One region of the Ensifer sp. VA4 genome, then DNA from elsewhere that is predicted to be linked to it. Evidence: riboswitches for the same ligand, from Rfam matches in the RefSeq annotation. Region 1 holds a riboswitch; the other holds the start of a gene.
What was found. A riboswitch is a leader RNA that binds a small molecule or an ion and turns the genes downstream of it on or off. The one in region 1 is predicted to bind S-adenosylmethionine.
Positions count from the first base shown of each region.

Region 2: linked by a shared signal. The riboswitch ahead of metA (homoserine O-acetyltransferase MetA) and the one ahead of AC0C6X_RS02915 (O-succinylhomoserine sulfhydrylase) in region 1 are both predicted to bind S-adenosylmethionine.

Region 1 is NZ_JBVQPO010000001.1:615,187-630,193, reverse strand. Features, by position in the region: gene phoB (phosphate regulon transcriptional regulator PhoB) at 143-826, shown strand; gene AC0C6X_RS02940 (GcrA family cell cycle regulator) at 892-1,413, opposite strand; gene AC0C6X_RS02935 (aspartate aminotransferase family protein) at 1,835-3,034, shown strand; gene argF (ornithine carbamoyltransferase) at 3,139-4,056, shown strand; gene AC0C6X_RS02925 (Hsp33 family molecular chaperone) at 4,342-5,340, shown strand; gene apaG (Co2+/Mg2+ efflux protein ApaG) at 5,450-5,842, opposite strand; gene AC0C6X_RS02915 (O-succinylhomoserine sulfhydrylase) at 6,069-7,253, opposite strand; SAM riboswitch at 7,298-7,376, opposite strand; gene AC0C6X_RS02910 (2'-deoxycytidine 5'-triphosphate deaminase) at 7,451-8,548, shown strand; tRNA gene AC0C6X_RS02905 (tRNA-Gly) at 8,631-8,705, shown strand; gene AC0C6X_RS02900 (transporter substrate-binding domain-containing protein) at 8,848-9,681, shown strand; gene AC0C6X_RS02895 (tellurite resistance TerB family protein) at 9,723-10,133, opposite strand; gene AC0C6X_RS02890 (thermonuclease family protein) at 10,275-11,126, opposite strand; gene AC0C6X_RS02885 (S24 family peptidase) at 11,140-11,793, opposite strand; gene AC0C6X_RS02880 (winged helix-turn-helix transcriptional regulator) at 12,020-12,529, opposite strand; partial or broken gene AC0C6X_RS02875 (SRPBCC family protein) at 12,667-13,139, shown strand; gene AC0C6X_RS02870 (LysE family translocator) at 13,207-13,788, opposite strand; gene AC0C6X_RS02865 (DMT family transporter) at 14,004-14,927, shown strand.
Region 2 is NZ_JBVQPO010000004.1:260,384-275,390, forward strand. Features, by position in the region: gene AC0C6X_RS08395 (aldose epimerase family protein) at 220-1,236, opposite strand; gene AC0C6X_RS08400 (vWA domain-containing protein) at 1,377-2,561, opposite strand; gene metA (homoserine O-acetyltransferase MetA) at 2,571-3,497, opposite strand; SAM riboswitch at 3,559-3,636, opposite strand; gene AC0C6X_RS08410 (NUDIX hydrolase) at 3,752-4,177, opposite strand; gene AC0C6X_RS08415 (AAA family ATPase) at 4,174-5,013, opposite strand; gene AC0C6X_RS08420 (RidA family protein) at 5,127-5,507, opposite strand; gene leuD (3-isopropylmalate dehydratase small subunit) at 5,518-6,123, opposite strand; gene AC0C6X_RS08430 (VOC family protein) at 6,276-6,707, opposite strand; gene AC0C6X_RS08435 (hypothetical protein) at 6,912-7,166, opposite strand; gene AC0C6X_RS08440 (HpcH/HpaI aldolase/citrate lyase family protein) at 7,292-8,197, shown strand; gene AC0C6X_RS08445 (DUF1737 domain-containing protein) at 8,194-8,400, shown strand; gene AC0C6X_RS08450 (metallopeptidase family protein) at 8,672-9,106, opposite strand; gene AC0C6X_RS08455 (ImuA family protein) at 9,277-10,230, shown strand; gene AC0C6X_RS08460 (Y-family DNA polymerase) at 10,145-11,698, shown strand; gene AC0C6X_RS08465 (error-prone DNA polymerase) at 11,695-15,007, shown strand, end outside.

The sequences.
Region 1 (15,007 bases):
GTCGCGGCCCCGAATGCCTGTATCTGAAGCATGCGGCTTTCGCACCGCCTTTGAAAATGGCGGAACTGCTCCAGTTTAGAGTGTCTGAGCACCGGTCCGGCCATTGAGCCGCACGGCGCTCGCGGTAAGGAGACGTTACCTGATGTTGCCAAAAATCGCCGTGGTCGAAGACGAAGAGGCGCTGAGCGTCCTGTTGCGTTACAATCTGGAAGCGGAAGGCTTCGACGTCGATACGATCCTCAGGGGGGACGAGGCGGAGATCCGGCTCCAGGAACGCCTGCCCGACCTTCTGATCCTCGACTGGATGCTGCCCGGCGTCTCCGGCATCGAGCTTTGCCGTCGGCTGCGCCAGCGGCCGGAGACGGAGCGGCTGCCGATCATCATGCTGACGGCGCGGGGCGAGGAAAGCGAGCGCGTCCGTGGTCTCGCGACCGGTGCCGACGACTATGTGGTCAAGCCCTTCTCGACGCCGGAGCTGATGGCTCGCGTCAAGGCGATGCTTCGCCGGGCGAAACCCGAAGTGCTCTCGACGCTGCTGCGCTGCGGCGACATCGAGCTCGACCGGGAAACCCATCGCGTCCATCGCCGCAGCCGCGAAGTTCGCCTGGGGCCGACGGAGTTCCGCCTGCTCGAGTTCCTGATGTCCTCTCCGGGCCGGGTCTTCTCACGCTCGCAATTGCTGGACGGCGTCTGGGGCCATGACATCTACGTCGACGAGCGGACCGTCGACGTGCATGTCGGCCGCCTGCGCAAGGCGTTGAATTTCTCGACCATGCCGGACGTCATCCGCACGGTCCGCGGCGCCGGCTACTCGCTCGAAAGCTGAGCGGGGCGAACAACAGGCAATAAAAAAGGGGCCGCTCAGCCCCTTTTTTGTTCCTGTGCGCAGCCTCAGCGCATCCGCCGACGCTCGGCCGACGGCTGGTAGGCAAGCCGTGCATGGAAGTTGCAATAGGGCGAGGACTCCGGCGAGTCATTGCCGCAGAAGTGGAATTCTTCCTTCAGCGGATCGCCGATCGGCCACTTGCAGGTGCGTTCGGTGAGCTGGGTCAGCTCGAGGCGGCGCGACATCGGCACGACCACATCGGTGCTGATGCTGAAGTCCTGCTCGGCCACGAGATCCACCTCGATCTCTTCCTTGAGGACGGTGGCGCCGGACGGACGGGCAACGGTGCGGGTCGAAACACGCGAGGCGTAGTTCGGGGCGCGCGGGGCCGAGGTCGGCCGCTTCGGGCGGGCCGCCGCAGTGGTGCTGCCGCCAGCCTTGGCGCGTCCGGGAAGGCTCAGGCGATGAACCTTGCCGATGACGGCGTTACGGCTGACGCCGCCGAGCTGCGCCGCGATCTGGCTTGCGCTCAGGCCCTCGGACCAAAGCTTCTTCAGTTTCTCCACCCGCTCGTCAGTCCAGTTCATCTCTGCACTCTCCGTTCTCAGCGTTGGGGATGGCAGAATCCCTCACCGCACCCCGGCTGAACCCCGAGGTTGCAAACGCGATAACTCTTTTGGTGACTAGGTCCGCCGCATGCGTCTAGTAATTGAATGTTAACGTACTGACCGCCGGACTCCGTGGCAAGAGTCCGGGGAATCGCGCCGAATCGAATTCGTAGTTTTCCCCAACTTGCTCGATCAGCGTTGCATTTTTGCAAGCCCTTCCGGACGATTTTTTCGTCGCAGGGAAACGGGTCTCGCCATCGCGCTGCAAGGCTTGGTTTTGTTGACATTGCGGTGCGAAATGGGAATAGTGCCTGCGCCGCCGAAAGGCGGCATTTTTGATTTTTATCGGGCCGCATGAAGCTGCGGGATCGATGCCGATTGGAGTGAAGGAGAGCCTCGCATGACTGCAACCACGCCGCTTTACGATACCTACATGCGCGCGCCGTTGCGTTTCGAGCGAGGAGAGGGCGTCTGGTTGATCGCCGAAGACGGCTCGCGCTACCTCGATTTCGCCGCCGGCGTTGCCGTGAACTCGCTCGGCCACGCGCATCCGCATCTCGTCGAGGCGCTGAAGGCGCAGGCCGAGAAGGTCTGGCACCTTTCCAACCTTTACGAGGTTCCGGGGCAGGAAAGCCTTGGGCGCCGCCTGGCCGCCGTCACTTTCGCCGATCGGGTTTTCTTCACCAATTCCGGTGCGGAAGCGCTGGAATGCGCGATCAAGACGGCGCGGCGCTACCACTTCGCCAACGGCCAGCCGGAGAAGTTTCACATCATCACCTTCGAGGGTGCCTTCCACGGCCGCACGATCGCGACGATCGCCGCCGGTGGCCAGCAGAAGTACATTGAAGGCTTCGGACCAAAGGCCCCTGGCTTCTACCAGGTTCCGTTCGGCGACATCGCGGCCGTCAAGAATGCGATCACAGAAGAGACCGCCGCGATCCTGATCGAGCCGATCCAGGGCGAGGGCGGCATTCGTCCGGCGACGAAGGAATTCCTGCAGGAACTGCGCGCGCTCTGCGACGAGTTCGGCCTGCTCCTGATCCTCGATGAGGTGCAGACCGGCGTCGGCCGCACCGGCAAGCTCTTTGCCCATGAATGGGCGGGTATCCGCCCGGATATCATGGCCGTTGCCAAGGGCATCGGCGGCGGCTTCCCGCTCGGCGCCTGCCTGGCGACGGAAGAGGCGGCCGCCGGCATGGTGGCGGGCACGCATGGCTCCACCTATGGCGGCAACCCGCTGGCGATGGCCGTCGGCAATGCCGTGCTCGACGTCATCCTCGCTGACGGCTTCCTCACCCATGTGCGCGATGTCGCGCTCGTCTTCCGCCAGGGACTTGCCTCGCTGAAAGACCGCTACCCGGACGTCATCGAGGACATCCGCGGCGACGGCCTGATGCTGGGCATCAAGGTGAAGGGTCCTTCAGCCGATCTCTTGAAGGAAATCCGCGCCGAGAAGCTCCTGGCCGTGCCGGCCGGCGACAATGTGCTGCGTCTGCTGCCGCCGCTGACGGTGACGGCGGAGGAAGCACGCGAAGGCCTCGCACGCATCGAGCGCGCTGCCGAAGCAGTGCGGAAGGCCGGCGGCAACGCCGCTGCTTGACGGATAGGACCGACGCCGACACAGGGTGTTAGAATGATCTTCGTGCGTTCACGCGGAATGCGTGGCGCACCAGGGATCGATTTTTCAGACAGGAACCGAGTACGATGCCAGGCACCAGACATTTTCTCGATCTTTCGGCCGTGACGGCCGCCGATCTCCGGACGATCATTGACGACGCCCGCGTCCGAAAGGCGGCGACCAAGGCCGGAACCGCGGAGAAGCCGCTCGCCGGCAAGATGCTGGCGATGATCTTCGAAAAGCCGTCCACCCGCACACGCGTGTCCTTCGATGTCGGCATGCGTCAGCTCGGCGGCGAAACTCTGTTCCTGTCGGGCACGGAGATGCAGCTCGGCCGCGCCGAAACCATCGGCGATACGGCCAAGGTCCTGTCGCGCTATGTCGACGCGATCATGATCCGCACCACTGACCACCGGCGGCTGCTGGAATTGGCGGAGCATGCGACGGTGCCCGTCATCAACGGCCTGACCGACGATACCCATCCCTGCCAGATCATGGCCGACATCATGACCTTTGAAGAGCACCGCGGACCGGTGAAGGGCAAGACGATCGCCTGGACCGGCGACGGCAACAACGTCCTGCATTCGCTGATCGAAGGCTCCGCCCGTTTCGGCTATCGCATGAACATGGCTGTGCCGCTGGGCTCCGAGCCGCAGGACAAGATCCTGAACTGGGCCCGCAACAACGGCGGCGAGGTCCTGCTGTGTCACGATGCCGAGCAGGCGGTCGCCAACGCCAATTGCGTCGTCACCGACACCTGGGTGTCGATGAACCAGGAGCATCGTGCCCGCGGCCACAACGTCTTCCAGCCTTTTCAGGTCAATGAAGCGCTGATGAAGCACGCGGCCTCCGATGCGCTGTTCATGCATTGCCTGCCGGCCCATCGCGGCGAGGAGGTGACCGACGAGGTGATCGACGGCCCGCAGTCGGTCGTCTTCGATGAGGCCGAAAACCGCCTGCATGCGCAGAAGTCGATCATCGCCTGGTGCATGGGGCTCGTCTAAGCCCCTTGCCGGCAGGTGCGCGCTGGCGCAGCGCTTCGGTGGCTGCTGCGGGAGCGCGCGCTATTGACATCGCCGCTGTGCGACACGATCTAGGCGGCATGTGGGGCGCTCCTGACAGCAGTGAAGCGCCGACTGCAACGGGGTTGTGCGCGGCGCGTTGGCGAACGGCACACCCCCGATGGACAATCCGTTCATCGCGGGATCAATTGAGACAGCGGGCACGTTGCGCCGGGGGGATAGGAATGTCCCGGGCGTAACGCAGTTGGCTGATGCAAGGAGCAAGACATGACTGACATGACACCAGGGCTTGGTGAATTCGACTTTGCCGGTGACGATCACGTCGTGCCTTTCCAGGTGGAAGGTCTCGATGTGCGCGGCCGCGCCGTGCAGCTCGGCCCGATGCTGGACGCAATTCTGGAGCGCCACAACTATCCGCTTCCGGTCGCGCGGCTCGTTGCCGAAACCGTTGTGTTGACGGTGCTTCTCGGCACCTCGCTTAAGTTCGAAGGCAAGCTGATCGTCCAGACGAAGGGGGACGGTCCGGTCGATCTAGTCGTCGCCGACTTCTCGACGCCGGACCGCGTGCGCGCCTATGCCCGCTACGATGCGGATGCGCTGGCCGCCGCCGAAAAGGATGGCCGCACCCTTCCGCATGAATTGCTCGGCAAGGGCGTGCTCGCCTTTACCATCGATCAGGGCGCTCATACCCAGCGCTACCAGGGCATCGTCGCACTTGACGGTGCCACGCTGGAAGAAATCGCCGGCGTCTACTTCCGCCAATCGGAGCAGATCCCGACCAAGGTCAGGCTCGGCGTCGCCGAGCTGCTCGATCGCGATGAGAACGGCAAGCCGCGCCATCGCTGGCGCGCCGGCGGCATGGTCGCGCAGTTCCTGCCGGAAGCGCCCGAGCGCATGCGCCAGCCTGATCTCTCCGGCGGCGACGGCGATAACGGCGAAAGCGTCGTCAAGGACGACGATCACTGGGCGGAAGCCAAGGTGATGGTCGAGACGATCGACACCGACGAGCTGACGGACCCGACGGTCGGAACCGAACGCTTGCTCTACCGGCTGTTCCACGAGCGCGGCGTGCGCGTCTATGAACCGCAGGCGGTTTATGACCGTTGCAGTTGCTCGCGCGAGAAGCTCCGTTCGGTGCTCGCCAATCTGGAAGCGGATGATCTCGAAAGCACCATCGAGGATGGTGTCGTAAAGGTCACCTGCGAATTCTGCTCGACGACCTACCGTTTCGAAGCAAGCGAAGTGCAGCCGCAGGAGCAGGCGTGACTCCGGACAAGCGCGTCGCGATCCTTCAGAATCGCCCCTTGCGCTTTAAGCCCTTGATATTTCGCATGTCGTTATCGCAGGATCGCTGCACGTTTTGGCGCGACATGCTTTAGTTCAGGGTACGCACGAGCCCGGGTGAATCGAGCGAGAAGGCGGGGATGGCCACGTTGAAGGTCTCTCCGCCTTCTGATTCCATGCTGTAGTGGCCGAACATCACGCCCGATGGCGTATCCAGCGGGCAGCCGGACGAATATTCGTAGGTATCGCCGGGATTGAGCAGCGGCTGCTCGCCGATCACGCCGGGACCGCTGACCTCATCGACCTGTCCGTTCTCGTCCGTGATATGCCAGTAGCGGGTCATCAGCCGCACGGCTGCGTCGGAATGGTTGGAAATGACGATGCGATAGCCCCAGACATAGCGGCCGTCATCAGGATCCGACTGCTCTTCGAGATAGTACGGCTCCACCGTAACTTCTATGTCGCGGGTCAAAGCGCGATACATGGGCAACACCTTGCTTCAGGTCTTTCAGGGTATTCTACAGCAAGATGGTTTCGTCAAGAATAACGGCAAGATTGTGCATAGCCATTCTGGGGCAATGGCTTGCGGCATCATGATCGGGTGTTTGAGCCCTCTCGTTCCCGCTGCCACGGCGTAACGCGGGGGGGGGCGCCGCGAGGGATCGACGGCCGCCGCCTGCTGCGACGGCCGTAGGTTTCGGTGGGGCGTCTCAGGCCTTGACGGCCTTCAGCGCGCGGGCGAAATCCTCGACAACGTCCTCGCTGTCTTCGATCCCGGCGGAGAAGCGCACCGTGCCGGCGGAAATGCCAAGTTCTTCGCGGGCCTCGTCGGTGAGGTTCTTGTGCGTCGTCGTTGCCGGATGGGTGATCAGGCTCTTGGAATCGCCGAGGTTGTTGGAGATGCGAACGATCTCGAGCGCATTCTGCAGCGCGAAGGCTGCCTCCTTGCCGCCCTTCAGTTCAAAGGCGACGAGGGTGGAGCCGCCAGTCATCTGCTTGGCAATGATGTCCGCCTGCGGGTGATCCTTGCGGCCGGGATAGATGACCTTGGCCACCTGCGGCTGCTCTGCCAGGAAGTCGGCGACGCGGCGTGCGGTTTCCGTCTGCTGGCGTACGCGCAGCGGCAGGGTCTCGATGCCCTTCAGCAGCGTCCAGGCATTGAACGGCGACATGGCCGGGCCGGTGTGGCGGAAGTAGTCGTGCAGGTTCTCGTCGATCCATTCCTTGTCGGAAAGCACGACGCCGCCGAGGCAGCGGCCCTGGCCGTCGATGTGCTTCGTTGCGGAGTAGACGACGATATGCGCGCCGAGTTCCAACGGTTTCTGGAAGAGCGGGGTCGCGAATACGTTGTCGACGACGACCTTGGCGCCGATCTGGTTGGCGAGCCTGGCGACGCCGGCGATGTCGATCACTTCGAGTGTCGGGTTGGTCGGGCTTTCGAGGAAGAAGACCTTGGTGTTCTTCTGGATCGCCTTTTCCCAGTTCGCCAGATCGCGGCCGTCGACCAGCGTGCATTCGATGCCGTATTTCGGCGCGAGCGTTTCGACGACCCAGCGGCAGGAGCCGAAGAGCGCGCGCGCGGCAACGATATGATCGCCGGCCTTCAACTGGCAGAGGATCGCCGCGGAAACGGCAGCCATGCCCGAGGCCGTGGCGCGCGCGTCTTCGGCGCCTTCCAGCATGCACATGCGCTTTTCGAACATGTCGTTGGTTGGGCTGCCGTAGCGGGCATAGATGAAGCCCTCGGTCTCGCCCTTGAAGCGGGCTTCGGCCGCTTCCGACGTTTCGTAGACGAAGCCCTGGGTCAGGAAGATCGCTTCGGAGGTTTCGCCGTGCTGCGAGCGGGTGGTTCCGCCATGAACCAGTTGCGTTGCCGGGCGCCAGTTTTTGCTCATGTGACGATCACTTTCAAAAACAAAAAAACCGGCCGCGTGAAGGGCCGGTTTGACACCCGGCCTTTTTAGCTACTTGTTTAACGTGGCTGCAAGCCGACCGGCCAAATCACCACGGGATAAAGCTCCAATACTGCTTGGGTGCGCTTGCGTCAATTCCCGGAGTTTGGTTTTGTCTCGCAACTGGAAAGAGGACTGCAATGGGCCGCGACACTGGGATTTTGGCCGACCGCGCGATCGCCGCGCTGTTCGAAACGGGACGCCTGAAGAGCGAGAGGCCGCTGGATGCCGATCAGATCCAGCCGGCAAGCCTCGACCTGCGCCTGGGCGCCAAGGCCTTTCGCGTCCGCGCGAGCTTCATGCCCGGCCCGTCCCACCTCGTCGCCGACAAGCTTGACCGGCTGAAGCTGCACGTGGTCGATCTGACCGACGGCGCGGTGCTGGAAACCGGCTGCGTCTACATCGTGCCGCTGATGGAGAGTCTGGCGCTGCCTGCGGGCATGTCGGCCTCGGCCAATCCGAAAAGCTCGACCGGCCGCCTCGACATCTTCACCCGCGTCATCACCGACCGCGCCCAGGAATTCGACAAGATCCCGGCCGGCTACAGCGGTCCGCTCTATCTCGAAATCAGCCCGCGCACCTTCCCGATCGTCGTGCGCCGCGGTTCGCGCCTGTCGCAGATCCGCTTCCGCATGGGCCAGTCGCTGCTGTCGGAGCAGGAGTTGCTGGCGTTGCACGAGAGCGACGTTCTCGTGGCGAGCGAGCGTCCGAATGTCAGCGGCGGCGGCATTGCACTGTCGATCGACCTCAAGGGAACCGGCCCGGACGGCCTGATCGGCTACCGCGGCAAGCACCACACGGCGGTCATCGACGTCGACAAGAAGGCGCAGCACGCGATCTTCGACTTCTGGGAGCCGCTCTACAGCCGCGGACGCGACGAGCTGATCCTCGATCCGGACGAGTTCTACATCCTCGTCTCGCGCGAAGCGGTGCATGTGCCGCCGCTTTATGCGGCCGAGATGACGCCGTTCGATCCGCTGGTGGGCGAATTCCGCGTGCACTACGCCGGCTTTTTCGATCCGGGCTTCGGCCATGCGTCTGCCGGCGGCAGCGGCAGCCGCGCCGTTCTGGAGGTCCGCAGCCACGAGGTGCCGTTCATTCTCGAGCATGGGCAGATCGTCGGCCGGCTGATCTATGAACACATGCTGGAACGTCCTGACGGCCTCTACGGCCTCGGTGTCGGCTCCAACTACCAGGCGCAGGGCCTGAAGCTTTCGAAGCATTTCCGCGCCGAGTAGGGGATTTTGCACGGGACCCTCGTGCGATACCGCGCAAGGGTCCTTGACAGATCGTCCCGGTTCGGGAAATTTCGCAAGTCTCGCGGGTGTAGTTCAGTGGTAGAACGCCAGCTTCCCAAGCTTGATGTCGTCGGTTCGATCCCGATCACCCGCTCCAATTCTCGCTGATCTTTGTGTTGCCTCGTACTTCTAGAGGCTATGGCAAGTTGCGATCGCGACGGATAACTTGGTACGCGATGAATCATCAAGCGGTTCTAAGGGCCGCCCCCTGCCACATGAGACGTGCCGGTCCGCTGCCCATGAGATTTCTTTCCTTGTTAACTCTTTGCGCGTCCTTGATCGCAACGCCGCTGGCGGCACAGCCGAAGGACCTGCCCATTCTGTTCGATGCGCGCGAGCGTATCGCCAAACCCGATCTCACGGGCCTTGCCCGCTTGCGCTTCCTGACGACCGTGGACTTTCCGCCGTTCAACTTCATTGATCAGTCCGGCAAGCTCTCCGGTTTTCACGTCGATCTCGTGCGCGAGATCTGCCGCGAACTCGATATCGAAGCCAAATGCCAGATCCAGGCCGTGACCTATGCGGAACTTCTGCCGGCGCTGGAAGAGGGGCAGGGCGAAGCCGTTGCCGCCGGCATCGCCGTCGGCCCGGAACTGCGCCAGCGTTTCGGCTTCTCGCGCGCCTTCATGCGGCTTCCGGCGCGCTTCGCCATCAATTCCAAGGCGGCCGGCGCCGTGGCAGGTCCGCAGGACCTCAGGAAAAAATCCGTCGGTGTCGTGGCGGGTACGACGCATGAGGCCATGTTCAAGGCGTTCTTCCCGAGGATCGAGGCCAAGGTCTTCCCGGATCGCGACGCCATGCTGGCCGCGCTGCAGAAGGGTGAGGTGCCGGCGGTCTTTTCCGACGGCTTGCAGCTTTCCTTCTGGGTCCCAGGCACAACAGCCGGCGGCTGCTGCGCGCTCGTCGATGGCGCCTATTTCTCGCAGCGCTTTCTCGGCGAAGGCCTGACGATCATGAACCGCAAATCCGAACCGGCCCTGACCCAGGCTATCGACCACGCGTTGCTGGCGCTGTCGCGCAGCGGCCGGCTCGAGGAAATCTACCTGCGCTACTTCCCGAACGGCATTTACTGAGTGCCAGGTGGGCTTGGCGTGACCGCCAACGAATGACAGGGCTACCGGCGGAAGCGGGCAAGCGCACCGCGCTCGATTGCCGCGCAGGTGAGCTTGTCGAGACCCAGGCGATCGCGCAGCAATTGCAGCAGCCGAATCTCTTCGTTGCGAATCCGCTGGTCCGCCGCGGAGATTTCGACGGCGAGTGCATAGGCCGTCTCGTGGAATTTTTCCGGAAGCGCCTCACGCACGATCTCCAGGACGATGTCCAGCCCTTCGGGAGCCGCGAGCTGGGCGGAGCATTCGTGGCCGATATGGACGAGCCGGTCCTCGTCGAACCCGTCGAAAACGGGCAGGAACTGCACGAGCCGACCGATGCGGGCGAATTCGTCGTCGCTCATCTCGCGGTCGACCGCCGACATCATCACCATGACATAGACGAGAGCTTCGTGGTGACTGAGGCTTGGCAGCATGGGGCTTTCCGACGGTAGAGCAATTCCAGGAAAGGCGTGAAGCGGTTTCCACCCGGATTGCGGAGTTTCAAAGAGCCGGATCATCCCAATGAAAAAGCGAGACGATCCGGACAATTGAGAACTGGGAATTGCCGCGGCCGTTTACAAGTCCGGCTGCGGCTCCTCCATCCCGGTGCCGAGGGTTGGATCATCTGATGTCATCGGCGTTTGGCTGAAGTCGCGCGGATCGTCGCCATGGAAGCCGAGCTTTGCCTGGCGTGCGGCGTCGGCCCGTTTCTCGAGCGGCGAGCCGGGTACGGGCGTTGCCCAGCCATTATCGACCAGCCAGGCCGCGAGGTCCTGCCCGCCGAGCGAGCAGGAAGCCGTGGCCGATGGGCCGGCGCCTCCCTCGGGCATGTCGCAGCTCACCGCACGGGCGCGCAGAAAGTTCCGGAAGGCAGTCCGTGCGACGATGCCGCAGGGCCAGCTCTTCCCCCCGGTTTCGCAGGTTCTCTCCGCCTGCTCGGGCTCGATGCCATCGATCTGCAACGTCAGCTTGTCGAACTGGATCACGCCGGCGGCGATCGCCACGGGGCGATAGAGGATAGTCGGCCCGGCGGTCTTCGCTTGCTTCTCCGGTTCCGACAAGGGTGCGCGCGGCTCCGCCCGTTCGAGCGGTGCGCTGGTGACCGTGTCGGGCAGGCCGAACTGTTGCGGCTCGATGGCGCGTGCGGTTTTTTCCGTCGTCGGGGGCTGCGGTTGCTCGCCGGTCGCAGACGCGTCTGGCGCGGAAGCGCCGCCAGAGGACGTGCCGGGATCGAGTGGCACGTCTTCGCCCGTTTCGGCCTGATCCGGGGCCGGCTCGATTTCCGTCATGTCGGGCGTTTCGAGAACGAGGTCCGGCGTGGCGGCACTCTCGCGGTCACGGATGGCGGCCGCACCCGCATAGAGGATGCCGGTGAAAAGCGCGATCGCGGCGATGCCGCCGGCAAGGGTGTATAAATGCTGCCGCATCAGGAAGAACGTCCTATTGGCTGGCCCAGATGATCCGGGCGATCCATTCGATCTGGCTGATCTCGAAGCTCCTGTTCGGGTGCTCCGGGTTGAGGGAAAGGAGCTCGATCGTGCGCGGCGTCTGGCGTGTCAAGACCTTGGCCATGACCTCGCCTTCGCGCGTCTTGACCACCACACGGTCACCGCGCCGAACCTGCGCGCCCGGATCGACGATCAGGGTGTCGCCGTCGCGGTAAAGCGGCATCATGCTGTCGCCCTGGACCTCGAGCGCGTAGATGCCGGTCCGGCGTTCCGCGGCCGTCGGGAAATCGATCACATCCCAGCCTTGGCCGGCCGGGAAACCGCCGTCGTCGAAGAAGCCGCCCGCGCCCGCCTGGGCAAAGCCGATCAGCGGGATCGCCGCACTCGCCGTCGCCGGGGCAGGGGCCTGCGTACCATCCGGGCTCAACAGGCTGGTGAACTGGTCGATCGTCGCGCCGGTCGCCTCGAGCACCTTGGCAATCGATTCCGTCGATGGCCAGCGTTCCCGCCCGTCGGCAGAGTGGCGCTTGGATTTGTTGAAGGAGGTGGGGTCGAGCCCGGCGCGGCGGGCGAGACCCGAAGGCGAGAGCTGATTGCGCTCGGCCAATGCATCGATGGCGTGCCAGATCGTGCCGTGAGACAACATGCGAAGGATCCGGGCCGAACGGGGCGGCCGCTTGCTGGTTTGTTCTGCACCACACTACCGAAAGCCTGGGTTCCGGTAAAGAATCCGAAGGAAAATAGTCCTTTCTCCGTCATTTGCCTTGGGGGCGGCGTGCCCTTTGCTTTGCTCGACGGACGGGACAGGCTTTCATCGGAGGGAACGCTTTGTTGGCGCGCATGAAACCCGAGTGTCTGCCGTTCGATCGCGGTCACGCCGTGGCCTTTTCTCGCGCTATCCTTGCCACCACCTCTTCATAGGCGGCCTGCAGCATGGCGCGCACCCGCGGCGGTCCATCGAGAGGCGCACCGAGATGGTCGTGCCGAAGCTCGTCCATGAAGCGATCCCAGAGCTCGGGGCCGCCATTTTCCATCAGTTCGGCGCGGATGCTGAGCTCTTCGCTGACCGGCAGGTAGCGCCGTCCCCAGGCGCCGAGCTGGGCCATGATCGGTACCAGCGCGATCGTCATCTCCGTCAGGCTGTAAATGGCCTTCTGCTTGTGGCTGGGGTCGTCGGCCTTGGTCAGCATGCCCTGCTCGACCAGCATCTTCAGCCGGTCCGCAAGGATGTTCGACGAGATGCCCTCTTGGGATCGCAGCAATTCTCGGAAGTGCCGTTTACCGCCGAAGATCATGTCACGAATGATGAGCAGGCTCCATTTGTCGCCGAACACTTCGAGCGAAAGATTGATCGGGCAACCCGAGCGAATGTCGTCCTTCATTGGCACCTCTTCAAGACCGCTTGCATTATCGCATCAGTGTGGCTACTGTGCAACTGCTTTCAAAATTATAGCGGTTTTAAAATTAAATCAGTTAGACGAGGCCGTCACCGATTACCGGCTCAGAGGAGACGAGGAACATGACCGACCGATCGATTGAACATTCGAGCTTTACCATCGAGCGCAGCTTCAAGGCGACGCCGGAGCAGGTGTTCAGGGCGTTCTCCGAGCCGGCTGCAAAGGAACGTTGGTTCGTCACTGCTGACGGCTGGCCGGTGGCCGAATTCAGCCACGACCTCCGTGTCGGCGGCCGCGAAAGCGGTCGCTTCAGCCAGGACGACGAGACGATCTACTGCGACGACACTGTCTATCTCGACATCGTCGAGAACCGCCGGATCATCTTCACCTATGCGATGACAGAGAACGACAGGAGGATTTCCGCCTCCATCGCCACGGTCGATATCGGGCCTGAGGGTCGTGGATCGCGCCTTGTCTTTACCGAGCAGGCCGCCTTCCTCGATGGGCTCGACAAACTCGAATACGACGTGAGGGCTGGGAACGGTTGATCGACGCGCTGGCCAAGGAAGTCGGCGAGACGGCTGCGGCGGCCTGACGGCTGTCAGGTTCTCGCAGGGAAACTGAGGTATTCCTGAAGCGCGATCCGGTCTTCCGTTGATGCTTCAATGCATGGCCGCGATCGCGCTGCCGGCAATTCCCATGGAAAAGAACGTGAGGCAGACGGCGGCAATCCGGCGCGGCAGATGTGATGCCGACAAACCTTTCGACATCTGTACCAGCATGGCGCCGGCGCCGATCCAGCTCGCGCCGACGGTGACGACCAGCAGTGAGAAGCCCGCGATCCAGGGCCAGATGGCTGCCAGTCCGGTTTGCGGCAGCAGCACCAGCGCGACGATCAGCGCCTTCGGATTGAGCAGCGTCGTGACGAAGACCTGACGGATGGAGATGACGACACCTTCGCTGCGCTCGGCATCGGTGGTCCAGAGCGCATAGGCGAGGTAGAGAACCCAGCAGGCGGCGACGAGCCTGAGCGCAAGGCCGAGCTGCGGATGGGCGGCGAGGAATGGCGCCAGAAGCGCCACGGCCGGAATGATGACGGCGAGATAGCCGCCGAGCTCGCCGATCAGCAACGGCAGCGAACGGCGGAGCCCGACTGAGGCGCCGGAGAGCCAGAGCAGTGTGTTTGTCGGCCCCGGCGTTGCGAGCAGGATCAGGGCGGCAAGGGCAAAGGCGAGCGGTTGCATATCGTTGGACCTGGTTTCGTGGCCGTTATCGCCGTCTTGTAGCAACCGCGCAAGCGCCCGGTCTTGATCTCCATCAAGCGCGCTCCGATCCTTCCAGGAAACCATCCCAAGAAATCGCCACAACCGGTCGCGAAACACCCCTTCCGCGTGTATCCCGGTCGCGCTATCAGACCGTCGCTGCCGCTCTTCTTCCCGCCGGCGCGATCGAGGCTTCCATGAACAAGACCGTCCTGTCAGGCATCGTCATGACGACGTTTTCCTATTTCCTGTTCTCGTTGCAGGATGCGTCGGTCAAATGGCTCGTCGTCGGCTATTCGGTCTGGCAGATCCTGTTTACCCGCAGCATCACCATCCTCGTGCTTTGCCTGGTCATTGGCCGCGGCAAGCTGGTGCGCAGCGCCGTCGCGTCCCCGGTGATCAAGCCGCTCTTCGTGCGCAACCTGCTGCTGCTCGCCGCCTGGCTCTCCTATTTCAACGCGGCGCGCGATCTCGGCCTCGCGGAGATGACGACGCTCTACTATGCCGCGCCGATCATCGTGACCCTGCTCGCCGTGCCGATGCTGAAGGAAGACGTGCCGCCGATCCGCTGGTTCGCCGTTTTCGTCGGCTTCGTCGGCGTGCTCATCGCCTGTGATCCGCTCGGCACCGGCATGAAGCTGTCGCTGCCCGTGTTCCTGGCGCTCACCGCCGCCGTCTTCTGGGCGATCGGCACCGTCATGCTGCGCAAGACCGCGCTCCAGGAAACGACCTTGGTGCAGATGACCATCTCCAACGTCTTCTTCATCGCGATGACCGGGCTTGCCGTCGGCTTCTTCTGGACGCCGCCGGCGCTCTTCGACGTCGCCCTGATGGCGGGCACCGGCGTCATTGCCGGCATTGGCCAGTTCGCGCTGTTCGAGGGCATGCGCCGGGCGCCGATCTCGGTCATCGCGCCCTTCGAATACACCTCACTCGTCTGGGCCTTCGGCTTGGGCTTCCTGATCTGGGGTGACGTCCCGGCCGTCAACGTCTTTGCCGGCGCCGGCCTGATCTTCGCGGCCGGCCTGCTGATCATCGTCGGCGAACGCCTGGCGCACCGTCGCGCCGGTGCATCCCTAGACGGACGTACTGTGGATCAGACCGCCTCAGAGGTCGTGTAGCGGCGCTCCACCGTTTCCTCGTAGATGCGGAGACCTTCGCCTGGACGGACGTAAGCAACGACGCATGTCAGGCGGGAAAG
Region 2 (15,007 bases), on a different contig from region 1:
CGAGGCCGACCGCAGCGCCGTGCGAACAGGTGCGCTCTGCCGAACACGACGCCGCTCCCTTGGGCCGCTCGTACCCTTCCCTCACTACTGCATGTCTCCTTAAATCGACCTCGATTTAAGGACGAAGACATGCAGCAAATCAAAGTCCTACAGCGACCTTTGCGCGTCTGATAAGACGCGCGGCGCTGTAGAGATCGTCAGCGCCCGTGCAGGTCGCACTCAGCTCTTCATGAAGACGTAATCCGTCTCCTGCCGGCGGGTTTCACCGGGCCTGAGCACAGCACTCGGGAAATCAGGATGGTTGATGGCGTCCGGCCAGATCTGGGTTTCCAGGCAGAAACCGGCGAAGGGGCCGTACCGGCGGCCCTCGAGGCCGGGGACGGGGACGTCGAGCTTTGCGCCGGTATAGAGCTGCACGCCGGGCTCGGTGGTCAGCACTTCGAGCGTGACGCCGGAATTGATGCTGCGGGCCAGCGCCACCGAGTGTTTCGCCATGGGCTCGTTCGAAAGACAGAAATTGTGGTCGTAGGCGATGCGCTCGCCTTCGGTCTGGCAGCGAAGCGGCGTCATTTCCCGGAGATCGAAGGCGGTGCCCTCGACCGCACGGATCTCGCCCGTCGGGATTTGCCGTTCGTCGGTCGGCAGATAGTGGTCGGCTGCGATCATGATGTCGTGGCCGAGCGCGTCGGCGCTACCGTCGAGATTGAAATAGCTGTGCTGGCAGACATTGGCGAGCGTCGGCCGATCGGTCTCGGTTTCATAGACGACGCTCAAAATGCCGCCGGGCTTCAGCGCGTAGGTGCAGGTGACCTGACAATTGCCGGGATAGCCGGCGCGTCCGTCCGGATCGGTGATCACAAGCGTGACGCTGTCGGGCGCCTGGCGGGCGATCGTCCAGTTGCGCTTACCGATATTGTCGCTGCCGCCATGCAGGTGCGTGACGCCCTTCTCGTTCAGTTCGAGCTGATAGGCCTCGCCGTCGAGCGTGAAGCGCCCGTTTCCGATTCGGTTGGCGTAACGTCCGGGCGTGGCGCCGAGATAGGGCGAATGGGCGAGATAGCTTTCGAGGTCGCTGAAACCGAGCACCAGCGGCGGCTCATGGCCTTCCAGCCGCAGATCCTGGATGACAGAGCCCCAGGTCAGCACATGCGCTGTAAGGCCGCCGCCGGAGAGCACCACACGATGGACCGGCTCGCCGGATGGCAGGTGGCCGAAAACTTCCGTGTTCTGATGCATATTCACCGCTGGCTCCCTCTTCGTGACCACAGCAACCTGCGTCATTTCCGAGGATGCGGCAACCGGAAATCTTAGTGCAGAGCCACGGCGACCCTGGCGCGTCTCGAAAGAGGCGCGGCGCTGTAGGATTCGCCGTCATTTCAGCGGGATAGTTGCTTGGTGGCATCCTGCAGGCCAGCGAGCGTCAACGGGAACATCCGCCCTTCGAAGAGCTTTCTCACCATGGCGATCGACTGGGTGTAGCCCCAGTGCTGCTCGGGCACGGGATTGAGCCAGATCGAGCGCGGGAAATGTGCCGTCATGCGCGAGAGCCAGAGCGCGCCGGCCTCGTCGTTCCAATGTTCGACCGAGCCGCCGGGATGGCTGATCTCGTAGGGACTCATCGAGGCGTCGCCGACGAAGATCGCGCGGTAGTCGCCACCGAAGGTGCGCAGCACCTCCGTCGTGCGGGTGATGTCGGCGCGCCGGCGCCGGTTGTCCTTCCACAGCCCCTCATAGATGCAATTGTGGAAGTAGAAATGTTCCATGTGGCGGAATTCGCCGCGGGCGGCAGAGAACAGCTCCTCGACGATGCGGATGTGATCGTCCATCGATCCGCCGACATCGAAGAACATCAGGAGCTTCACGGCATTGCGGCGCTCGGGCCGCGTCACCACGTCGAGATAGCCGTGCTCGGCGGTGGCGCGGATCGTGCCGGAAAGGTCGAACTCATCGGCAGCACCCTGGCGCACCCAGCGCCGCAGCCGTTTCAGCGCTACCTTGATGTTGCGGGTGCCGAGTTCGACCGTGTCGTCATAGTCTTTGAACTCGCGCCGGTCCCAGATTTTGACGGCGCGGCGATGGCGCGACTGGTCCTGGCCGATCCTGATGCCTTCGGGATTGTAGCCATAGGCGCCGAAGGGGGAGGTGCCGGCAGTGCCGATCCATTTCGAGCCGCCCTGATGCCGGCCCTGCTGTTCGCGCAGCCGTTGGCGCAGGGTCTCCATCAGCTTGTCGAAACCGCCGAGCGATTCGATCAGGCGCTTTTCTTCCTCGGTCAGGTGTTTTTCCGCGAGTTTGCGCAGCCAATCCTCGGGGATGACGGCCTCTTCGCCCGTCTCCATCGGATTGACCGCCTCCAGCCCGGAAAAGCAGTGCTGAAACACCCGGTCAAAGCGATCGATATGGCGCTCGTCCTTCACCAGCGCCGTGCGCGCCAGGTAGTAGAAGGCTTCGACGTCGAAGGCGGCGATGCCCGCCTCCATCCCCTCGATCAGGGACAGGAATTCCCGGAGCGTCACCGGGACCTTCGCCGCCTTGAGTTCGAGGAAGAAGGGGACGAACATCGCTAAGCCTCAACTTTCTCCGGTGCCGATCTCCGAGAGATCATAGGGCGTCGTCTGGTACATCTCGTTGATCCAGTTGCCGAAGAAGAGATGCGCGTGGCTGCGCCAGCGGTTCTGCGGCGGCAGGGTCGAGTCGTTATGCGGGAAATAGTCGTGCGGCATCTTGATCGGCACGCCGGCGTCCACGTCCCGGAAGTATTCGTCCGACAACGAGGTCGAATCATACTCCACGTGGTTGAACATGTAGAGCCGGTTGCCCTTTTTCTCGTGCACGAGGCAGACGCCCATCTCCTTCGATTCCATCAGGATTTCGAGGCTCGGCACCTTGTCGATGTCGGCGCGTCGGACCTCGGTCCAGCGCGAGACCGGGACGGCGAAGTCGTCGGAGAAGCCGTTGAGATAGACGGAGGAGCGGTTGAGGTTCTGGTGACGGTAGACACCGAAGGCCTTCTCGGCGAGTGGGTATTTCGGCACGCCGTGGAAATGGTAGATCGCCGCCATCGCGCCCCAGCAGACATTGAGCGTCGAGTGCACGTTGGTCGCCGTCCAGTCGAAGATCCGCTTCAGTTCCTCCCAATAGGTGACGTCCTCGTATTCGAGCGTCTCGACCGGCGCGCCGGTGATGATAAAGCCATCGAACTTACGGCCCTTCACCTCGTCCCAGGTCTCATAGAAGGAGAGCAGGTGATCTTCCGAGGTGTTCTTCGCCCGGTGGGCACCGATGCGCACGAGCGACAGTTCCACCTGCAGCGGCGAGGCGCCGATCAGGCGCGCCATCTGGATCTCGGTCTTGATCTTGTTGGGCATGAGGTTCAGCAGCCCGATCTGGAGCGGGCGAATATCCTGACGGATCGCCACGGTCTCGGTCATCACCCGCACGCCCTCATGCACGAGGGTTTCGAAAGCGGGCAGTGTATCGGGAATCTTGATGGGCATGGGCTTCCACTCGATCAATACAAAAAAACCGGCGGCGATTGATCGCGACCGGTCCTCGGAAATCCAACTTTCCTCGGCCCTTTAGCGACTTGTTTAACGTGGCTGCAAGCCGGCCGGCCAAATCACCACGGGGATTTTGATAGCGCGAGTGGGACGCGGGGGTCAAGAAAAACGATTCGGGGTGGGGCTGGCCCCTCATCTCGCTGCCGCGACCTTCTCCCAGGGAGGGTTAGGGGGAGGGCAAATGCGCTGGCCTATAGAAAATCCAGGGCATCCTGCATGCCATACCCCAGTTGATGCCGTGCCTCGTCGATGTCGAGCCAGAAGAAGCGGAAGCGGATCGGAGGGCCGCCGCTATCCGGCGTCATCTCGCGGTGCAGCCACGTCTGCCGTTGCTCGCCGGCAAGGGCGACGTGAAAATAGTGTCGCCGATGGCAGATGGTTCTACCGTCCTTCCAGTAAGAATAGTCCTGCGTGACGAGGTGCACGAGCGGCTGCAATGGCGTAAGCCCGGTCTCCTCGATGAATTCCCGCCGAGCCGCTGCTTGCGGGCTCTCGCCCGGCTCCATCGTGCCGCCGGGCACCTGTAGTTCGATTTCGGGGAAATCCGGCTCGTCGAAGACCAGCAGGCGGTCCTGCCAGGTGGCATAGATCAGGACCTTGTGCGCGTCCGGGCTCATCCGTCGCGACGCGCCATGAAGGCCAGGCGCTCGAAGAGGTGCACGTCCTGCTCGTTCTTCAGAAGCGCGCCGTGCAGCTTCGGCAGCATGGTCTTGGCATCGGCCCTGAGATCGGCCGGATCGACCTCGTCGGCGACGAGCAGCCGGATCCAGTCGAGCGCTTCCGAGGTGGAGGGCTTCTTCTTGAGGCCCGGCACCTGGCGGATGTCGTAGAAAGCGGCAAGAGCTGCCGAAAGCAGCGTCTTGCGGATGCCGGGATAGTGCACCTCGACGATGCGGGCGAGCGTTTCGGCATCGGGAAAGCGGATATAGTGGAAGAAGCAGCGGCGCAGAAATGCGTCCGGCAGTTCCTTCTCGTTGTTGGAGGTGATGATGACGATCGGCCGCTGGCGCGCGCTGATCATCTCGCCGGTCTCGTAGACATGGAATTCCATGCGGTCGAGTTCCTGCAAGAGGTCGTTCGGAAACTCGATGTCGGCCTTGTCGATCTCGTCGATCAAAAGCACCACGCGCCGGTCCGCCTCGAAGGCCTGCCAGAGCTTGCCCTTGCGGATGTAGTTCCTGACCTCGTTGACGCGCTGGTCGCCGAGCTGGCTGTCACGCAGGCGCGACACCGCGTCATATTCGTAGAGGCCCTGCTGCGCCTTGGTGGTCGACTTGACGCTCCATTCGATGAGCTCGAGGCCAAGCGCGGCGGCGATCTGGCGGGCAAGCTCGGTCTTGCCGGTGCCGGGTTCGCCCTTGACGAGCAGCGGCCGCTCCAGCCGGATCGCGGCATTGACGGCGATCATCAAATCCTTGTCGGCGATATAGTCGGTGGTGCCTTCGAATTGCATGGTCGTCTTCCGGTTCAGCATAGGTCTAGCAAAGCGATGCCCATGGACTATCGCATATTGGCTTAATTCGGAATCGATTTGAGAGGAGATGGCGCGGGCAGAAGGGCTCGACGTCAGCCACGAAGGGCGGTGACTTCGATCTCGATCAGCATTTCCGGGCGGATCAGGTCGCAGACGATCATGGTTGCGGCCGGACGGATCTCGCCGAAGACTTCGCCGAAGATGGGGAACACCCGGTCGGCGAAGCTGGCATCGGTGACGTAATAGTGATTGCGCACCACGTCGGAAAGCGAAAAGCCCGCTTCCTTCAGCGCGCCTTCGATCGTCCTGAGGCAATTGCGCGCCTGCTCCTCCACCGTCTCCGGCATGGTCATGGTGGCATAGTCGTAGCCGGTCGTGCCGGAGACGAAGCACCAGTCGCCCATCGCGACGGCACGCGAATAGCCTGCCGTCTTTTCGAAGGGCGAACCCGAGGAGATCAGCTTGCGCGCCATGTTGCCCGCTTTAGGCCCAGGGGCGCGATGTGGCGGCCGACTTCTCGAAGCTATCGATGGCGGTTGCCTTTTCCAGCGTCAGGCCGATGTCGTCGAGGCCGTTGAGCAGGCAGTGGCGCTTGAACGCATCGATCTCGAACTTGATCGAGCCGCCGTCCGGGCCAGTGATTTCCTGGGATTCCAGATCGACCGAGAGGATGGCGTTGGAGCCGCGCGAGGCGTCGTCCATCAGCTTGTCGAGGTCGGCCTGGCTGACGACGATCGGCAGGATGCCGTTCTTGAAACAGTTGTTGTAGAAGATGTCGGCAAAGGACGTGGAGATCACGCAGCGGATGCCGAAGTCGAGCAGGGCCCAGGGGGCATGTTCGCGCGAGGAGCCGCAGCCGAAGTTGTCGCCGGCAACGAGGATCTTGGCGTTCTGGTAGGCGGGCTTGTTGAGCACGAAGTCCGGATTGACCGAGCCATCCTCGTTGTAGCGGGCTTCGGCGAAGAGGCCCTTGCCAAGGCCGGTGCGCTTGATCGTCTTCAGGTAATCCTTCGGAATGATCATGTCCGTGTCGATGTTGACGACGGGGAGGGGGGCTGCGACACCGGTGAGCTTGACGAATTTTTCCATAACTTCAGGCCTTCGATTTCAGAAGAATGTTGCGTAGCGTTTAGAGCAGTTCTACGCAGAAATGAAGGAAAATCTCTCCAAACACGCGTCGTCGGGCGGGTGAAAATGCCCGCCCGCCCAAAGTTCCGTCCGGTTTTCGTCCCTGGTAAGGGTCAGCCTGCCTTCACCGGGCTGTTCATCGCCCAGAGAACGCCGAAGGGATCGCGAAGCTGGCCGTAGCGGTCGCCCCAGAACATCACCTCGATCGGCATCACCACCTCGGCGCCGGCGGCAACGGCGCGGTCCCACCAGGCATCGATGTCGTCGACGGTGAGCGTCAGGGTGAAGGCCTGCGGCTTTTCGAGCGGATGGCCGTATTCCGGATAGGCATCGGCCAACATCAGCGAACTGCCGTTGACGTAGAGATGGATGTGCATCGTCCGGCCCTGCTCGTCCACCGGATGGCGGTTGACTTCCTTGGCGCCGAAAGCCCGTGTGTAGAATTCGGCCGCCTTCACAGCGCCATCGACCTGAAGATAGGGCAGAAGCCCGTTCAGGACCGGTGCCGGCTGCTTCGTTTCAGTCTGCTGCGTCTCGATGTCCATGTCGTCCTCCATTCTGTTCGAAGAGCCAGGACCGTGCTGGCCTGTCTCAAGGACGGGGATAACGCGCCTGATCCGACAGGAAGGTGGAAAAAATTTCGCAGTCTGGGGAGCCGTGGCTTTTCACAGGAAGCAATGGCCGGCGAGCCGATCATCGATCGGCCCGGGTCACCACAGCCTGTGAGGATCGATCCCGATCGCTGGGGATCAGAGGTCGATGATTGTGCCGCGGCCGTCGTTCCAGATGCGCATCTCGCGCTGGCCATGGGCGGCGCCTGCGGCGGCCGGGCGCGTGGTGGCGCGGCCTGGCTTGAGGTTCAGACGGGCGGCAATGGCGCTGCCGATCACGACGACGGCGGCGATGCCGGCCAGTGCCAGCGCCAGCGAAGCGGTCAGAACAAAGGCCGCGAACGTGATGGTCAAGGCTGCGGCCGTAAAGAGGACAGAGCGAATGCTTTGCATAATCGTCACCTTTCTGGGTGCGATGTGGTGGTTCGCAGCTGCGCTTGCAAGGGGTGGCTCTTATGAAAGGGTGCGGCGGCTCGCCTCGTCTTGCGGAACGAAGGAAAGGCGGGCACAACTGAAACATGAACAAATCGATCGAACATCACCCCGTGCGCCTGCGCCGCTCGGTGCTCTCGGTGCCGGCCGACAATGCCCGTGCACTTGCCAAGGTCGCTGAACTCGCGGCGGACGCTGCGATCTTCGATCTCGAGGATGCGGTTGCGCCCGAGCGCAAGGTGGAAGCGCGCGAGGCGCTGGTGCAGTTTCTGACAGCGAGCCGACCGGATTGCGAAATCATCATCCGCATCAATGCGATCGGCTCCGACTTCGGTCAAGGTGACCTCGCTGCGGCACTTTCTGCCAACCCGGACGCCATTTTACTGCCGAAGGTCGAAAGCCCGGCGGATATCCAGGCGGCGGCCGACTGGCTGGCCGAGAACGATGCGCCGGAGACGCTGCGTCTCTGGGCGATGATCGAGACGCCGCGCGGCGTCATCAACGCGCCTGTTATCGCCGAGGCCGGCCGCACCTTCGGCGGGCGGCTCGATTGCTTCGTCGTCGGCCTCAACGATCTGCGCAAGGAGACCGGCGTACCGGATCGTCCGGGCCGGCCCCATCTCGCCCCCTGGCTGATGCAGATCCTGCTGGCAGCGCGGGGCGGCGGGCTCGACGTCATCGACGCCGTGTTCAACGATTTCCGCGATGCGGCGGGCTTCGACGAGGAATGCCGGCAGGGCCGCGACATGGGCTATGACGGCAAGATGCTGATCCATCCGGCCCAGATCGGCCCGGCGAACGAGCGCTTCGGCGTGGAGCAGGTCGCCGTCGACGAGGCGCGCGCGATCATCGCCGCCTTCGCGGCTCCGGAAAACACCGGCAAGGGCGTCATCAATCTCAATGGACGCATGGTCGAGCGACTGCATCTCGATCAGGCCGTGACGCTTGCCGCCAAGGCGGACCTTATCGAGAAACGAAAGGCAAGATCTTGAAACTCTACCGCTTCCTGACCGGCCCCGACGACGCCTCCTTCTGCCACAAGGTGACGGCGGCGCTGAACCAGGGCTGGAGCCTGCATGGCTCGCCCACCTACGCCTTCAATGCCGACACCCAGCACATGCAGTGCGGCCAGGCGGTGGTCAAGGAGGTCGAGGGCAAGGATTATCACCCGGACATGAAGCTGTCGGAGCAGTAGTTGATACTGTCTGTCGCCCATGACGGCCCCTCACCCTGCCCTCTCTCCGCAGGCGGGGCGAGGGGACGTGCCCGGCGCGCAGCGTTGCCGAACGGAGCGTCGTCAGGAGAAATCGAGGGAGCTTGTTGAAGCGAGCGGAAGCCGCGAGTCTCCTTCGCCCCATCTTGACGGGGAGACGGTGCCGGCAGGCGGATGACGGTTTAAGAACCGAGCTTTTTGAAGTGACGCAATTCCGGACGGAAAACCGCTTCACAGTTTTCCTGGAATTGCTCTAACCGCCGACGTGCTCGACGCTGGCCTCGATCCGTTCCATGTCGTCGTCGGAAAGGCCGAAATGGTGGCCGATCTCGTGTATCAGGACATGGGTGATGATGTCGCCCAGCGTCTCCTCGTTCTCTGCCCAATAATCGATGATCGGGCGGCGATAGAGCGTGATCCGGTTGGGGAACTGGCCGGTTTCCATGGTGAAGCGTTCGCCGATGCCGCGGCCTTCGAAGAGGCCGAGCAGGTCGAAGGGCGTTTCCAGCGCCATGTCCTCGAAAACGTCGTCGCTCGGGAAGTCGGCGACCTCGATGATGAGGTCGGTCGTCAGCTGGCGGAACTCCTGCGGCAGGTGGCCATAGGCTTCCAGCGCGAGCTGTTCGAAAGTGGTAAGCGTCGGTGCGTGGCGTTCCCGCCAATCATCGGTGTGGTCAATGCTGGCCATAGGCACTCCTTGTTGCCCTCCATATAACGATTTTGCCTTTGTTTTTCGAGTGTTGAATTCCGCGGACACAGGGGCAGGAATAAATTCTTAGAATTGGCTGTTGACTCATTTGGGAAGCTCTGGAATCAATTAGAACATAACGTGAACATTTATGATGGGAGTTGACCGTCATGGCCGACAAAGCCGTGCAGCGGGAGACGGTACTTTCGCTCCGAGAGACCATAGCCAGGATCGAAAACCGTCGACTTCCGGGCGTCGTGCGTGCCGCCAAGGCGGCTGACCCCGGCGGCTTCCGTCAGCGCGAGGAAGATGAATCCGGCCGCAAGGCGCTTGCGCTCGGGGTTCCGGATCTGGACGCGCTTCTCGAAGGCGGCCTGCCGCTCGAAGGCATGACGGAAATCCGCAATGCCGAGACGCGTGATGCTGGTGCTGCCGCCGGTTTTGCCGCCGCACTCGGTGTGCTCTGCCAGCAGGCGCGCCTGGAAAAGGGCGAGACGGCAGCTCCCGTTCTCTGGATCAGCCAGTCGATGGCCTCCAACGAAGCGGGCATGCCCTATGGGCTCGGTCTGAAAGCTTACGGGCTCGATGTGCGCGGCCTCGTCTTCAGCCTGCCACGCACGGTGAAGGATGCGCTCTGGATCGCTGAAGCCGCGCTTTCCGTCCCAAGCTTCTGTGCCGTCATCCTGGAAATTCGCGGCAATCCCGCAGCCCTGGCGCTTAGTGAAAGCCGGCGCCTGCATGTCCGCTCGCGGGCGGGCCACGTTCCTCTTCTGCTCCTGCGCCAGTCCGGACACGAGGAGGCCAGCAGCGCCTTCTTTCGCCTCCTCGTCGAGCCGGCGCCGGCGCGAGAGCGCCCCCTGCCGGATGGATCGATGCTTCGCGGCAGCATCGGCCATCCCGTCTTTCACGTCATTGCCGAGAAGAGCAGGACTCCTGCACCGCTCGGCTTCTTCCTGGAGTGGAATCCCCATGACCGCCGCCTTTACCCCGTCGAGCCCCTACCAGCCGCTGCTGCGGCAGATCCAGAACCAGCGCATTCTGTCGCTCGCCTTCCCGCATCTTCCGGCCGATCGGGTCGCCCGCAAGCGCTGGGGGAACTCGTGGCTTTCCCGCGGGCGTCCTGAGCATCCGCCCGTTGTCTTCGCCGACAAGGTGAAGAGTGCGATGCGTCTCGTCGCGCTCGACGGTTATGCCGAGAAGCGTGGGTTTCACATTGGCCAAGGGGTTGCCGAGGCTCGGGCCATGTGTCCCGAGATCGACGTGCTGCCGGCCGATCCCGCCGCCGACCGGGCTCTGCTCGAGGGCCTTGCCGATTGGTGTTGCCGCTATACGCCGCTGGTCGCGCTCGATGGCGACAGTGGCCTCTTTCTCGACATCACCGGCTGCGCCCATCTTCTCGGTGGGGAAAAGGCGCTTCTCGACGATCTGCTTGCCCGCCTCTTCCATCTGGGGGTCGAGGCCCGCGCAGCGATCTCCTCTTCCGCCGGGCTTTCCTGGGCGGTGGCGCGCTTCGGGTCCGAAGGCATCATTGCCCCGGATGAGGCCACACGGGTGCTGGCGCCGCTGCCGATGGCGGCGCTCCGGCTGCCGCGGGAGACGATCGAAACGCTTGGCCGGGTCGGGCTCAAGCAGGTCGGCGACATCCTCGAAGCGCCGCGCGCGCCGCTTGCCCGCCGGTTCGGCGCGATCCTGCTTCTGCGTCTCGATCAGGCGCTCGGGCGGGAGGACGAACCTTTGTCGCCACGGCTGCCCGTCGCCGCCCTTTCGGTCGAGCGCCGTCTCGGCGAGCCGGTCCAGGGCGAAGACGATATTTTAGGCCTGACGGAAGAGTTGGCGTTGCGGCTGAAGCCGGAACTGGAAAAGCGCGGGCAAGGCGGACGGCTGTTCGAGCTTCTGCTCTTTCGCGTCGACGGTGCGGTCTTCCGCATCGCCGCCGGCACATCCTCGCCGCTCAACGAGCCGCGGCGTGTCGCCGGTCTTTTCCGCGAGCGGCTGCAGGCGGTGCATGAGGATCTCGACGCCGGCTTCGGCTTCGAAATCCTCAGGCTCTCGGTGCCGAAGAGCGAAAAATACGAGGTGATGCAGGAGGATTTTTCCGGCACGCCGGATCGCGAGCGGCCGCTGGCGGCCTTTGCCGATCGGGTCATGGCGCGGTTCGGCGCGGAGAGCCTGCTGGTCCCGGCTCTCTCGGAAAGCCATGTGCCGGAGCGGGCAGCGACTTTCCGTCCGCTCACGGATCTGGCGCTGATCGGCAAGACCGAGGAGCCGGGGGAAAACATTCCCGCGCCCCTGCTTGCCGCTGCGGCCCGGCCACAGCGGCTCTTTCCAAGCCCCGAGCCGGTGGAGGCCGTGGCCGAGGTGCCGGAGGGGCCGCCGAGAAGCTTCCGCTGGCGCCGCACGTTGCATCGCATCGCGCGCGCCGAAGGACCGGAACGGATTGCCGGCGAATGGTGGCTCGATGGCGAGCCGGCGATGGAGCGCGACTATTTCCGGGTGGAAGATGAGCGCGGCCGGCGGTTCTGGCTGTTTCGCGAGGGCCATTACGGGGCTGCCGCCCCGCCCCGCTGGTTCATGCATGGAGTCTTCGCATGAGCGGTGCCATTCCCTATTTCGAGATCGGCGCCTGGTCGAATTTCTCCTTCCTCGAAGGCGCCTCCCATCCGGGCGAGATGGTCGTTGCGGCAAGCCGCCTCGGCATTGGTGGCCTTGGCATTGCCGACCGCAATACGGTGGCAGGCGTGGTGCGCGCTCATGCGCAGGCCAAGGTGGAGAAATATGCCTTCCAGCCCGGTGCGCGGCTCTCCTTTGCCGAAGATCTGCCTGACGTGCTTGCCTATCCCTTAAATCGCCGCGGCTGGGGCAATCTCTGCCGGATGCTGAGCGCCGGAAACCTGCGCGCCAAAAAGGGCACCTGCACACTCTACGAAGCCGATCTCGTCGAATGGGGCGAGGACCTCTTGCTTGCCGTGCTGCCCGATCCGGTGATCGGCGCGCCGGAGGCAACCCTGCTTGCCGATTTCCTCAAGCGGCTGAAACCGCATTTTGCCGATCGGCTCTATCTGGCGCTGGTGCCGCGTTATGACGGCTTCGACCAGCTTGCCTTTGCCGGACTTGCGACCATCGCCCGCCATGCGGCGGTGAAGCCCGTCGCCACCAACAGTCCGCTGTTCCATGCCGCCGCCCGGCGGCCGCTCGCCGATGTCGTCACCGCCATCCGTGAGCATGTGACCATTGCCACGGCCGGCTACCGGCTGCATGCCAATGCCGAACGGCATCTGAAGACACCTGAGGAAATGACGCGCATCTTCCGCGACTACCCGGAAGCGATCGCCAATACCGGGCATTTCTTTGGGAGATTGAAGTTCTCGCTGTCTGAACTCGAATATCAATATCCGGACGAGAGCATTCCGGGCGAGACGCCGACTGAGACCTTGCGGCGGCTGACGATGGAGGGCGCGCGCGAGCGGTATCCTGAAGGTATTCCGGAGAAGGTTTCAACGCAGATCGAGTACGAGCTCGAGCTGATCGCGGGCAAACGCTACGAGCCCTATTTCCTGACGGTGCGCAATATCATGCAGTTTGCGCGCAGCGTTCCTATCCTGTGTCAGGGCCGCGGGTCGGCGGCAAACTCCACCGTCTGCTATTGCCTGGGCATTACCGAGGTCGATCCATGTGAGACCACCCTGCTCTTCGATCGCTTCCTTTCGACCGAGCGTGACGAGCCGCCGGACATCGACGTCGATTTCGAGCATGAGAAGCGGGAAGAGGTGATCCAGCACATCTACCGCACCTACGGCAAGGAACATGCGGGGCTGACGGCCGCCGTCATCAGCTATCGGGCGCGCTCGGCCGGCCGCGAGACCGCCAAGGCCTTCGGCTTTTCCGAGGACGTGCAGTCGGCGCTCGCCGGCTCGGTCTGGGGCTGGTCGGTCGCCGATCTTTCCGAGCGTGAGGCGCAGGCTGCCGGTCTCGATACGAAGGACCCGACGACGGTGAAGGTGCTCGATTATGCCACCGAACTGATGAGCTTCCCGCGCCATCTCTCCCAGCATGTCGGTGGTTTCGTCATCACCCGCGACCGGCTCGACGAGGTGGTGCCGATCATGAACACGGCAATGCCCGATCGCTACATGATCGAGTGGGACAAGGACGACCTCGACACGCTGAAGATCCTGAAGATCGACGTGCTGGCGCTCGGTATGCTCACCTGCATCGCCCGGGCCTTCGCGCTGCTCGACCGGCATTACGGCGAGAAGAGAACGCTGCATCAGCTCTTCAAGGACGACCAGAAGGACGTCTACGACATGATCTGCCGGGCCGATACGATCGGTGTCTTCCAGATCGAAAGCCGGGCGCAGATGAGCATGCTGCCGCGGCTGAAACCGCGCGTCTTCTATGATCTCGTCATCGAGGTGGCGATCGTCCGGCCCGGGCCGATCCAGGGCAACATGGTGCATCCCTATCTGAAGCGGCGGGAACAGCATGCTTTGAAGATTCCCATCGAATATCCGAGCCCCGAACTAAAGGTGGTTCTGGAGCGAACGCTCGGCGTGCCGCTCTTCCAGGAGCAGGCGATGCAGATCGCCATCACGGCCGCCGGTTTCTCGCCCAGCGAGGCTGATCGGCTACGGCGCGCCATGGCGACCTTCAAGCGCACCGGCACCATCCATACCTTCCACGAGAAGATGATCGAAGGCATGGTCAAGAATGGCTATGACAGGGATTTTGCCGAGCGTTGTTTCAAGCAGATCGAAGGTTTCGGCGAATACGGTTTTCCCGAAAGCCATGCCGCGTCCTTCGCGCTCCTGGTCTATGTCTCCTCCTGGCTCAAGACCTATTATCCCGATGTTTTCTGCGCGGCGCTCCTGAACTCGCAGCCGATGGGGTTCTATGCGCCCGGGCAATTGGTGCGCGATGCAAGGGAGCATGGTGTCCGGGTACGGCCCGTCGATATCAACCATTCGGTCTGGGATGCCGATCTTGAAGAAGGAAGCCTCAATCGCGGCGCCATAGAGCCGCGCCATCGCGAGATGGAGGACGTGATCAAGACGGACAAGGCCATGCGCCTCGGCTTCAACTCGATCAAGGGCCTGAACCAAAAGGAGATGGAGGATAAGCTCGTTGCCAACCGCGGCGCCGGCTACCGGACAGTCCGCGATCTCTGGCTGCGCTCCGGCCTCTCCCGCTCCGCGCTCGAAAGGCTTGCGGACGCGGATGCCTTCCGCTCGATCGGGCTCGATCGGCGCAAGGCGCTCTGGGCGGTAAAGGCCTTGGACGAAAAGAGTGCCGCCGAACGGTTGCCGCTCTTCGACCGGGCGGCGAAGGAAGAGTTGCGGCCGGAACCGGCGATGATCCTGCCGGAGATGCTGCCGGGCGAGCAGGTCATCAACGACTATCGCTATCTCTCCTTCTCGCTCAAGGCGCATCCGGTCTCCTTCCTGCGGGCGGCGCTTTCCGAGCAGGGCATCGTCACCAGCCGCACGCTTGCGACGGCCCCGGTCGGACGGCGGATAACGGTCGCCGGGCTGGTGCTCGTCCGCCAGCGCCCGGGCTCCGCCAAGGGCGTGATCTTCATGACGATCGAGGACGAGACCGGCGTCGCCAATGCGATCGTCTGGCCGAAGGTGTTCGCGACCTATCGGCCGGTGGTCATGGGGGCGCGCCTCGTCAAGATCCGCGGCCGGCTGCAGCGCGAAAGCAGCGTCATCCATGTGGTCGCCGAACACATCGAGGACATCACGCCGATGCTGGGATTGCTGCGTGCAGAGGTGAGACGGTTCGGCGCGAACGACCGTGCCGATGAAACGCTGAGACCGACCGGCGACGCGCGCGAGAAGAAAGCGCAGGGCGATCTACGCTTGGCGAGGGCGCGGCGTTCCGGCAGCAGTCCGGAGCAGACGA